2 regions of the Rhizobium sp. BG4 genome follow, and region 2 is predicted to be linked to the other one. Evidence: riboswitches for the same ligand, from Rfam matches in the RefSeq annotation. Region 2 holds a riboswitch; the other holds the start of a gene.
The links. A riboswitch is a leader RNA that binds a small molecule or an ion and turns the genes downstream of it on or off. The one in region 2 is predicted to bind thiamine pyrophosphate.
Positions count from the first base shown of each region.

Region 1: linked by a shared signal. The riboswitch ahead of thiM (hydroxyethylthiazole kinase) and the one ahead of thiB (thiamine ABC transporter substrate binding subunit) in region 2 are both predicted to bind thiamine pyrophosphate.

Region 1 is NZ_CP044126.1:559,052-564,357, reverse strand. It holds gene F2982_RS22715 (carbohydrate ABC transporter permease) at 1-359, shown strand, start outside; gene F2982_RS22710 (YdeI/OmpD-associated family protein) at 423-1,031, shown strand; gene thiD (bifunctional hydroxymethylpyrimidine kinase/phosphomethylpyrimidine kinase) at 1,035-1,847, opposite strand; gene thiE (thiamine phosphate synthase) at 1,844-2,479, opposite strand; partial or broken gene thiM (hydroxyethylthiazole kinase) at 2,476-3,278, opposite strand; TPP riboswitch at 3,332-3,428, opposite strand; partial or broken gene ugpC (sn-glycerol-3-phosphate ABC transporter ATP-binding protein UgpC) at 3,470-4,530, opposite strand; gene F2982_RS22685 (sugar phosphate isomerase/epimerase) at 4,553-5,306, opposite strand, start outside.
Region 2 is NZ_CP044125.1:1,956,845-1,962,150, forward strand. It holds gene thiP (thiamine/thiamine pyrophosphate ABC transporter permease ThiP) at 1-883, opposite strand, end outside; gene thiB (thiamine ABC transporter substrate binding subunit) at 883-1,905, opposite strand; TPP riboswitch at 1,958-2,070, opposite strand; gene F2982_RS10030 (MDR family MFS transporter) at 2,127-3,662, opposite strand; gene F2982_RS10035 (MarR family transcriptional regulator) at 3,778-4,305, shown strand; gene F2982_RS10040 (thiamine diphosphokinase) at 4,348-5,004, shown strand; gene F2982_RS10045 (ABC-F family ATP-binding cassette domain-containing protein) at 5,008-5,306, shown strand, end outside.

The sequences.
Region 1 (5,306 bases), on a different replicon from region 2:
GAAACTATTTTCGCAACCTTCCGGAAGAATTGTTCCAGGCGGCTTTCGTCGATGGCTGCGGCTACATGCGCTTCTTCTGGTACATCTCGCTGCCGTTGTCGCGGCCGATCATCGCCACCGTCAGCATCATCTCCTTCGTCGGTAGCTGGAACAGCTATATCCTGCCGCTGATCATGCTGAATTCGGAATCGAAATATCCCTGGCCGCTCGGCATCATGGTCTATCGCGGCGAATTCGGCACCGAATGGCAACTGGTGCTCGCCTTCATCACCCTGACGATCATGCCGACCGTCATCGTCTTTTTCCTGGCCCAGAGACACATTATCGCCGGGCTGACGGCGGGTGCGGTCAAATCCTGATGTTGCCGTTTGTGCCGCGGCCGTTACCATGGCCGCTGCAGGGCATCATGGGAGAGCAGACGGTTGGCACCGATAAAGGTCGATCCGCAGAAGGTTCGCGAATTCAAGACGAAGCAGGATTTCTGCGACTGGCTGGCCGCGCATCACGACCGTGAAGGCGAGGTCTGGATACGCATCTTCAAGGTCGCATCCGGCTTGCCGTCGATCACGCCGGTCGAGGCGATCGACGCTGTGCTCTGCTGGGGCTGGATCGATGCGGTGAAGAAAAGCCTGGACGAAAAGAGCTACCTCCAGCGCTATACGCCGCGCGGCAGGAAGAGCATCTGGAGCCAGATCAACGTCAACAATGTCGCCCGCCTCGTCGACGAGGGCAGGATGACCGAGCACGGCCTTCGCGAGGTCGATGCCGCGAAAGCGGATGGCCGGTGGGACCGGGCCTATGGCAGCGGCAAGGACCTGAAAATCCCCGACGATCTGCAGACGGCGATCGACGCCGATCCCAAGGCCAAGGCGATGCTTGCGGCGCTCAGCGCGCAAAACCGCTTCGCGCTCGCCTTCCGCGTGCACAATATGAAGACGCCCGCGGGCCGCGAGCGGAAGATCGCGGCCTTCGTCGAGATGCTGGCGAAGGGCGAGACGATCTATCCGCAGAACAAGAAGCCGAAGGTCTGAACCTCAGAGATCGGCCTTGTCCCAGAGCGCGTGGAAATGCTGGACCGGGCCATGGCCGGAACCGACGGTGAGCGTTTCTGCAGCCGCAACGGCATCGGCGAGATAGCGCTTGGCGATCGCGACCGCTGCCTCCGGCGTCTTGCCCTTTGCAAGCTCGGCCGCCAAGGCGCTCGACAGCGTACAGCCGGTGCCGTGTGTGTTCTTCGTCGGAACCCTTGGAGCCTCGAACCAGGTAATATGGCCGGCGCTTGCCAGCACATCGGGGCTGTCAGTGCCGCCGAGATGGCCGCCTTTCAACAGTACCATGCGCGGTCCGCGATCCAGCAGTTTGCGCGCCTGCTGCTGCATGGCATCGCGGTCTTGGGCATGATCCTCGCCGAGCAGCGCCGCCGCTTCGGGCAGGTTCGGCGTCAGCATCGTTGCCAGCGGCAGAAGGCGGTCGGTGAGCGCGCCGATCGCGGCGATATCGAGGAGGGCGGCGCCGCCCTTGGCGATCATCACCGGGTCGAGCACCAGCGGGATGCCGCGATGCGGATGCAGCGCATCGGCAATCGCCTCGGCAATCCCGGCATTGGCGATCATACCGATCTTGACGGCATCGACACGCACGTCGGCGAAGACCATGCGGATCTGCTCGGCGACGAAATCCGGAGAGACGGTCTGCACTGCGGAAACGCCGGTGGTGTTCTGCGCAGTCAGGGCCGTCAGCACGGCCATGCCGTATGTGCCGCGGGCCGAGAATGCCTTGAGGTCGGCCTGGATGCCGGCGCCGCCCGATGGGTCGGAGCCGGCGATCGAGAGAACGTTGCGGATCATTGTCCTGCCTTTCTGATGCGTTCGGCGATTGCAGCCGTCGCCGCTTGCGGATCCGGCTGGCCACAGATCGCCGAGACGACCGCAAGCCCTTCCGTGCCCGTTGCGAGCACTGGCTCCACATGTTCCGCCTTCAGGCCGCCGATTGCCACCGAGCGAACCGGGCAGACACGAACCAGCTCCGCCAGACCTGCGATGCCGATCGGTTGCTTGTGATCCGGCTTGGTCGCCGTCGCGAAAACGGGGCCGATCCCCGCATAGTCGACGATGGCGGGATCGACGGCTGCGGCAAGCGCATGCGTCTCGACCGAGAGGCCGAGGATCATATCAGGGCCGATGCGGCGGCGCGCCTCGGCGGCGCCGAGGTCCTCCTGGCCGATATGCAGCCCATCGGCGTTGAGCGCGATTGCCGCTTCCACATCGTCGTTGACGACAAGCAGTGCTCCGCTTCCTGACAGGACCCGCTGCAGTGCCCGGCCCGTCTCGATCATCTGCCGGGTAGTCGCCGTCTTGTCGCGCAGCTGCACGATGGTCGCTCCACCTGCAACGGCTGCGCGGGTTGTTTCGGCAAGCCCGTACCCGGAGCAGAGCTCCGGGTCGAGGACGAGATAAAGGGAGAGGTCGAAGCTCTTCACGCCTGGCTGATCCTTGCTGCGGCGTCGAGTGCCGGACCATCGAGCGCGGCAAGCGCATCGAGGAAACGCCAGGAGAAGGATCCGGGCCCCTTGGCTTCCTGTGCCGCCTGTTCGCCGGCGACGGCAAACATTGCGAGAGCGGCAACCGTCGCATCGAAGGTCTCGTCAGAGGCGACCGCGGCAAACGCGCCGGTCAGGCAGGTCAGCGAGCAGCCGAGCGCGGTGATCTGCGGCATCAGCGGCGAACCGCCGGAAATGCGAACGGCGCGGGTGCCGTCGGTGACGAAGTCGACCGGGCCGGTGACCGCGACAACGGCGCCATATTGCGCCGCGATGCTGCGGGCAGCACCTTCCGCCTGCTCGACGGGATCGCGGCTGTCGACGCCCTGGCCACGGCTTTCGCTGCCGGCCAGCGCGATGATTTCGGATGCATTGCCGCGGATGATCGCCGGTTGAGGTGGAGAAGTGCCGCGACGCTTTCGCGGCGGAAGCCGGTGGCGTAATGCGCCACGGGGTCGAGAACCCATGGCTTGCCGTTGCGCGCGGCAGCCTTCGCCGCCTGTTTCATGCCGCTGACCCAGGCGGGCGAGAGCGTGCCGATATTGATGGTCAGTGCACCGGAGAATGCGGCGAATTCACCGGCTTCCTCTTCGGCATGGACCATGGCGGGCGAGGCGCCCGCGGCCAGCACGACATTGGCGGCGATATTCATCGCGACATAGTTGGTAATGCATTGAACGAGTGGCGGCGCGGCGCGCAGCGCGGTCAGCAATTGCCCGGGTGATCTCGAAGTCGTCATCTTGCGTCCCTTTTGGGGCGGGGCAAGACGCGGGAGGCCAGGCACATGGAAGCGAAGGGCCTCGAGCGACTCCCTCCGCCAGCATTATCTGGTTCAGGTTCGAAGGGTACTTCTCAGCCCGCCTTTCGGCGAACGCCCCTGTCTCTCAACACCACGGTCATCGCAAATTATCGGCGGCTTGTCACGCCCTATCAGTTAAGCCGGGCTTCCCCACTGGCGATGCGCTGCTCATCGGCGCCGAAGAGATGTACGGCATCGTGAATGGGCGCCACCTTCAGGACATCGCCGGGTGCAGCCCTGATCCGCTCGCGGAAGACGCAGCTGATCGTCTGCGCGCCGAGCCGCGCAATCACCAGTGTTTCCGATCCGGTGGGCTCGACGACGACGGTGGTGATCTCGATGCCATTGGGTCGAGTTGCAAATGCTCCGGGCGGATCCCGTAGGTCACCGCGTCAGCAGGCCGACGGTCGCTCGGCAGGGTAATGCCATCCTCGGTGCGGAAGCCCGTATCCGTCATGCTGCCCTTGATGAAGTTCATCGCGGGCGAGCCGATGAAGCCGGCGACGAAGAGATTGTTCGGCCGGTCATAGAGGTCGAGCGGCGAGCCTGACTGCTCGATGCGGCCATCCCTCATGACGACGATCTTGTCGGCCATGGTCATCGCTTCGATCTGGTCGTGGGTGACGTAGATCGTTGTCGTCTGCAGCCGCTGGTGCAGTTCCTTGATCTCGGAGCGCATCTGCACGCGAAGCTTGGCGTCGAGATTTGAGAGCGGCTCGTCGAACAGGAAGACGGCGGGATCGCGCACGATCGCCCGGCCCATGGCAACGCGCTGGCGCTGGCCGCCGGAGAGCTGCTTCGGATAGCGTTCGAGCAGGCTTTCGAGGCCGAGGATCTTTGCGGCATTGCCGACCCGCTTGTCGATCTCCGCCCGCGGCATACGCTTCAGCCGCAGCGAAAATCCCATGTTCTTGGCGACCGTCATATGCGGATAGAGCGCGTAGTTCTGGAACACCATGGCGATGTCCCGGTCCTTCGGCGCTAGCTCGTTGACGACATGCTTGCCGATCTGGATCTCGCCCGACGTGATGCCTTCAAGCCCGGCGATCATTCTGAGCAGCGTCGACTTTCCGCAGCCGGACGGTCCGACGAGGACGACGAATTCGCCGTCGCGGATATCGACCGAGACACCCTTGATGGCCTTGAACGCGCCGTAGTCCTTGCGAGCATTATTGACTGAAACATGAGCCATTATCGTCCTCCCCAGGCTGCGATCAAAGCTTGTCCAAGACGGTTCTGAGATAGCCGAGGCCGACGCGTTCGCCCTCCTTGCGAGTTTCCAGGTCCTTGCCCGGCCAGCCATAGGCGGCGTCCTCGTGCTCGATGGAAATCGTGCCGTCGAAGCCGTAGCTGCGCGCCTGCTTCAGGAACCTCGACCAGTCGAGCAAGCCGAGGCCCGGCAGCTTGTACTGCCACCAACCCTTGCCGTGATAACCGACGGCCTGCAGCGCGGTCGCATCGACCGCCGTGTCCTTGGCATGCAGGATGGCGATGCGATCCTTGACGGCATCCAGCGCCAGATAGGGATCGATACCCGTCCGCAGAAAATGCGAGGGGTCGAATTCGAGCGCGAAACGCCGGTCGGGAATGCGCTTGAACAGCTCCTCGTAACCCTTTGGCGTCGTACCGACGAAATTGTCCTTCGGTCCCGGCCAGTTCTCGATTGCAAAGGTAAGGCCGCTGGACGCGGTCTCGGCGATCAAACCGTTCACATAGGTTGCAAAATCGTCATAGTTGACGTCGTCGCTGGCATCGTCGTTGCGCCCGGGAAAGATGACGAAAACCGGCACGCCGGTTTCGCCGATCGCCTGGGCGAATTCGGCGGTGCGCGAGCGCAGATCCTTGCGCTTGGCATTATCGGCGTCGAGCTGGTTGCCGAAATAGGTGATCGAGGAGACGAAGAGATTGCGCTCGCGGGCAAGCGAGACGGCGGCCTTTACCCTGTCAGGGGTCTTGATGTGCCCGCCG
Region 2 (5,306 bases):
GCAGGCTGTCCAATAGCCTCGCTGTGGGCTTCCTGCCATCGAAACGCATTGCTCGTTGGCCCGTCGTCAGCCCCTCGTCAGGGCTCGCTGGCAGGAGCGACATGGCGGCGAGGACGAGGCCGGTCAGCGCGATCTGCAGCAGGGAAAGTGCGACGGCGCGGCCGGGATCGAAATCGAAGCGAAGCGACTGGTAGATCGCCACCTCGACCGTCGTTGCCGCAGGACCGCCGCCGAGCGTCAGCACCAGCGTGAAGCTGGTGGCACAGAGCATGAAGATCAGCCCCGCGATACCGGGGATCAGGCCGCGGATGGCGGGCCATTCGATGAAACGGAAGATGGCGCGCTGACGCATGCCGAGATTGCTCGCCATCAGCCAGTATTCAGAGGGCAGCCGTTCAAGACCGGCAAGCATCAGCCGGCAGGCGAGCGGCAGGTTGAAGAAGACGTGGGCAAGCAGAATGCCGGTCAGGCCATAGATGCTGACGGGTTCGGCGAGGCCGAGTTTCGTCAGCGCGCTGTTGAGCAGGCCCTGCCTGCCCCAGATGCCGATCAGGCCGAGCGCGCCGATCAGGACCGGCAGTCCCATCGGCACCGCCATCAGCCGGATGATCCAGATGCGGCCGGGAAATTGCGGCTGGCGGGCGAGCGACCGCGCGACAGGGATCGCCAGGAAAACCGATAGCAGCGTGGAGAGGACTGCCTGCAGCAGCGTGAAGCGCAGGACGCGGAGGATATAGGGATCGGAAATGATCCCGGCAAAGGCAGCGCCCCCGCCGGAGGCGGCAAGCGAAACGGCAGCGATACCGATGAAAAGCAGGATGGCGGCGAGCGCAATTGCGCCGCCCGCCAATGCATTTCGCCGTTCCGCCGCCGTCTGCAGCATCAGTTCATGCTCATCGCCGCAAGCCACTCGTCGATCCAGGCCTTGCGGTTCTTGGCGACGTCATCCGGCGACATCAGGAAAGTCTTGGAGGGGTTGACGAGCTTGCCGAAAGCATCCGGCAGGGGCGTGGATGTCGCCGAGACCGGCATCATCCAGTTGTTGGTCGGGATCGTGTCCTGGAAGCCGGGGGTGACCATGAACTTCAGGAAGTCGCGGGCAAGATCCTTGTCTGGCGCGTTCTTCAGCAGGCCGGCGACTTCGATCTGGATATAGTGGCCCTCGGAGAAGGCGGCCGCCTGATAGCGGTCGGTGTTTTCAGCGACCATGTGGTAAGCCGGGGACGTCGTATAGGAGAGCACCATCGGCGCCTCGCCCTTGGTGAACAGGCCATAGGCCTCCGACCAGCCGGGCGTGACCGTCAGGATGCGGTTCTTGAGCTTGGCCCAGGCTTCCGGCGCCTTGTCGCCGTAAACGGACTTCACCCAAAGCAGCAGGCCGAGACCCGGCGTAGAGGTGCGCGGATCCTCGATGACGATCTTCTGCGACGGGTCGCCGTCGACCAGTTCCTGCATGCTTTTCGGTGGGTTCTTTACCGTCTGCGTGTCGTAGATGATGGCGAAGTGGCCGTAGTCATAGGGAACGAAGACATCGTCCTTGAAATCGCCGGGTACCTTCAAGGCGCTGGTATCGACGCCGCTGGCGTCAAACAGGCCCGTATCCTTGGCTTCGGTGATCAAGTTGGTGTCGATGCCGAGCACGACGTCGGCCTTCGTCGAGGCGCCCTCGAGCTTGAGGCGTGAGAGAAGGGCGACGCCATCGGCGACGCTCACGAAATTGACGGTGCAGGCGCAGGTCTTCTCGAAGGCTTCCTTCACCTTGGGGCCAGGACCCCATTCGGAGGTGAAGCTTTCGTAGGTATAGACCGTCAGCGTCTTGTCTGCGGCCTGGGCCGGAGCGATGGCCGAGGTAACGGCGAGAAGCGCCGTGGCGAAAATTGCGATCAATGGTTTGCGGCCGGGCATGGCGCGCCTCCTCCTATACAAGTTGTTTCACGGGAAAAGGGCGGTGCCTGGTGTCACGCGCGCATCTAATCCCTCCGCCGGTGTTAACCGGATCAGGTTCCGCGGGTTGGCTTGCAGCCTCTCAGCCAGATGTCCTTTCGGACACAGGCACCCCGTTAGAGCGTTGGCAGATGTATAGCGATGACGGCTTTATGACAAGGGCGAAGCTCGCCCTCATCAGGTCACTCGGCTGCTTCAGCTGCAGCCGCAGAATTCTTTGCCTCGCCGTGGCGCGGCAGCTGTACCGGCTTCAGCAAAAACGCCGCGATCAGGCCGATCAGGGCGAAGGCGCAGGACGTCATGAAGAGCGGCGTGAAGGCTGCCGAATAGGCATCGGCCACCGCCTGGCGGCTGGCTTCCGGCAATGCCGCCATCATCTTCGGCGTCAGCTGTTCGATATCGGCGACACCCGGGATGGAGACGCCGACCTTGGCGAGTTGCGAGCCGATGATCGCGCCGTAGATCGAGATGGCGATCGAGGCGCCGCCCATGCGCGACAGCGTCACCGAACCCGTTGCAGCACCGACGTCACGGGCCGGAGCCGCGTTCTGAACGCCGATGATAGGCACCTGCTGTGCAAGCCCGATGCCGATGCCGTGCAGAGCCATTAGCAGGCCGATGATGGGCAGAGGGGTACCCGCATGAACCTGTGTCAGGAGCGCGAAAGCGATGGCGCTGCAGGAGAGGCTGGCGATGGCGAAGGGCTTGTAGCGGCCGGTGCGCGAGATGGTGCGGCCGGCAAACAACGAACCGCAGACAAGGCCGCCGGTCAGCATGATGAAGAGCAGGCCGGCATGCGAGGGCGAGAGGCCTGTTGTCGTCTGCAGGAAGAGCGCGAAATAGTTGGCCATGCCGATGGCGATCCCGCCGCCAGTAATCGACATGATCAGGAGAAGCGGGAAGGTCGGGTTGCGGAACAGCGACAGCGGTACGATCGGTTCGGCGGCGCGGCGCTCGACGAAGACCCAGGCGATGGCGCAGACAACGCCTGCGGCGATGATGCCAAGGCTCTGCGGCGCAAGGATCGAGCCAAAGAGCTCGCTGCCATCGGCCATCAGCACGATGCTGGTGGTGGTCATCGCCAAGAGCAGGGCACCGGCATAATCGATCTTCGGGCGGCGATGCGGTTTGCGGTAGGGCAGCATCAGCGCCAAGCCGATAAGCACGACGAAACCGATGGGGACGTTGACGAGGAAGATCGAACGCCAGCCGAACAGATCGCTCATCATGCCGCCGAGAACGGGGCCGATGGCGCTGGAGGCCATCAGCACGAGGCTGGAATAGCTTTGGTAGCGGGCACGCTCCCGCGGCTCGAAAAGGTCGGCATTGACGGCGAAGATCGACACCATGATGCCGCCGCCGCCGAGGCCCTGCAGCACGCGGGCGGCAATCAGCGTGTTCATCGAGATGGCCAGACCGCAGACAGCCGAGCCGACGGTGAAGATCGCGATCGCCGTCATCATCACATATTTGCGGCCGAAGAGGTCGCCGAGCTTGCCATAGACGGGCATCACGGCGCTGAGCGACAGGAGATAGGCCGAGCCGATCCAGCCGAAGCGCTCGAGATGGCCGAATTCGCCCACGATCGTCGGCAGCGCCGTCGAGACAATCTGATTGTCCAGCGTTGCCATGAACATCGCGGTCATCAGAAACAGGAAGAGAATAAGCCTGCGGCGGGGATCCGTCACGAGCGGCTGGGAGGCAAGCTGCATATCCATGAAGACAGTTCCGATCTTGATCGCCAATTTATGTGACAAAAGCATATAAATGTCAATGACACTTGAATGACGCAGGCATGTTTCCTTCCCGCAAGCCTTCTGTTATGCTCGCCGCATGAACGAGAAACCCGCCCGAATTCACGAGCTCGATCCCCTGTCGCTGGAAAGCGAAAGCGTCTTGAGCATTGGCCAGAGCATGACCCGCATGAAGCTCATGACGGGCCGCAGGCTGATCGGGCGCCTTGCGATCCAGAGCGTTGCGCCGGATCTCGAACTATCGCATCTCGATGTGCTCGATGCCGTACGCCGCGCGCAGCCGGCTGACGAAGTGACGGTCGGGACGATCGCGGAGATGCTGCGCATCGATCCGTCACGCGCCAGCCGCGTTGTTGCCGACATGGTCAGCCGCAACATTCTTCGCCGCGCGGCATCGCAGGCCGATGCGCGCCGGATCGTCGTGGTAATGACGCCGATCGGCCAGCGGCTGCTTGCTGAAATCCGTGCGCAGAAGATGGCGCTGATCGGCGAAATCCTCGACGGATGGAGCGAAAAGGACGTCGATGCCTTCGCCGCACTCTATGAGCGCTTCATCGACGGCTATGAAAAAGCCTTCGAACGGCGCGACAAGGGTACGCCCGGCTGAACCCTGCCCCTTTCCCTCGACCCCTGCTTTGCGCTATGGGCAATGCCCATGACGGAAACCACCTTCACCATCCTGCTTGGCGGCGAGCTGACGCCGACGGAACGGCTGCGCAGCGCCGTTGCCGGTAGCCGCTTCATCGCGGCCGATGGCGGCATGCGGCATGCGGCCGAGCTCGGCGTCGTGCCGGAGCTCTGGGTGGGCGATTTCGATTCCACGGCGCCTGATCTCGAAGGCGCCTTTCCCGATGTGCCGAAGCAGCCCTACCCGGCCGCCAAAGCCTCGACGGATGGCGAGATCGCCGTCTCGGAAGCCATTGCGCGTGGGGCGAAGAGGCTGATCCTAGCTGGTGCCCTGGCGGGCGAGCGCTCCGACCATGCGCTTCAGCATCTGCTTTACGCCGTCAGCCTTGCAGAAGAGGGTTTCGACCTGCTGCTCACCTCAGGGGTGGAGGAAGCGGTTCCGCTTCTTGCCGGAACCATCGAGCTTGATCTGCCGAAGAACAGCCTGTTTTCCGTCCCCGGGTTCAGCGAGCTGCGCGGGCTCTTCATCGAGAATGCCCGCTATCCGCTCTCGGATTTCCATTTGCCTTTCGGCTCATCGCGTACCATTTCCAATGTGGCGGAAGGCAAGGTCCGGTTCACGCTCGGCAGCGGCCGCGCGATCATCCTTGCCCGCCCTTATGATCTTTCCGGAGTCTGATTCTTGGCGCCTCCCATTCTCAAACTGGACGACATCTTCCTGAGCTTCGGCGGCACGCCGTTGCTGGCGGGCGCAAGCCTGCAGGTGGAGCCCGGCGACAAGATTTGCCTCGTCGGCCGCAACGGTTCCGGCAAGTCGACACTGCTGAAGATGGCTGCCGGCATTGCCGAGGCGCAGTCCGGCGAGGTGTTCCGCCATCCGTCGTCGACCGTGCGTTATCTTGAGCAGGCGCCCGATTTCGCCGGCTTCTCGACCGTGCAGGCCTATGCCGAAGCCGGGCTCGGGCCGGGCGACGATCCCTA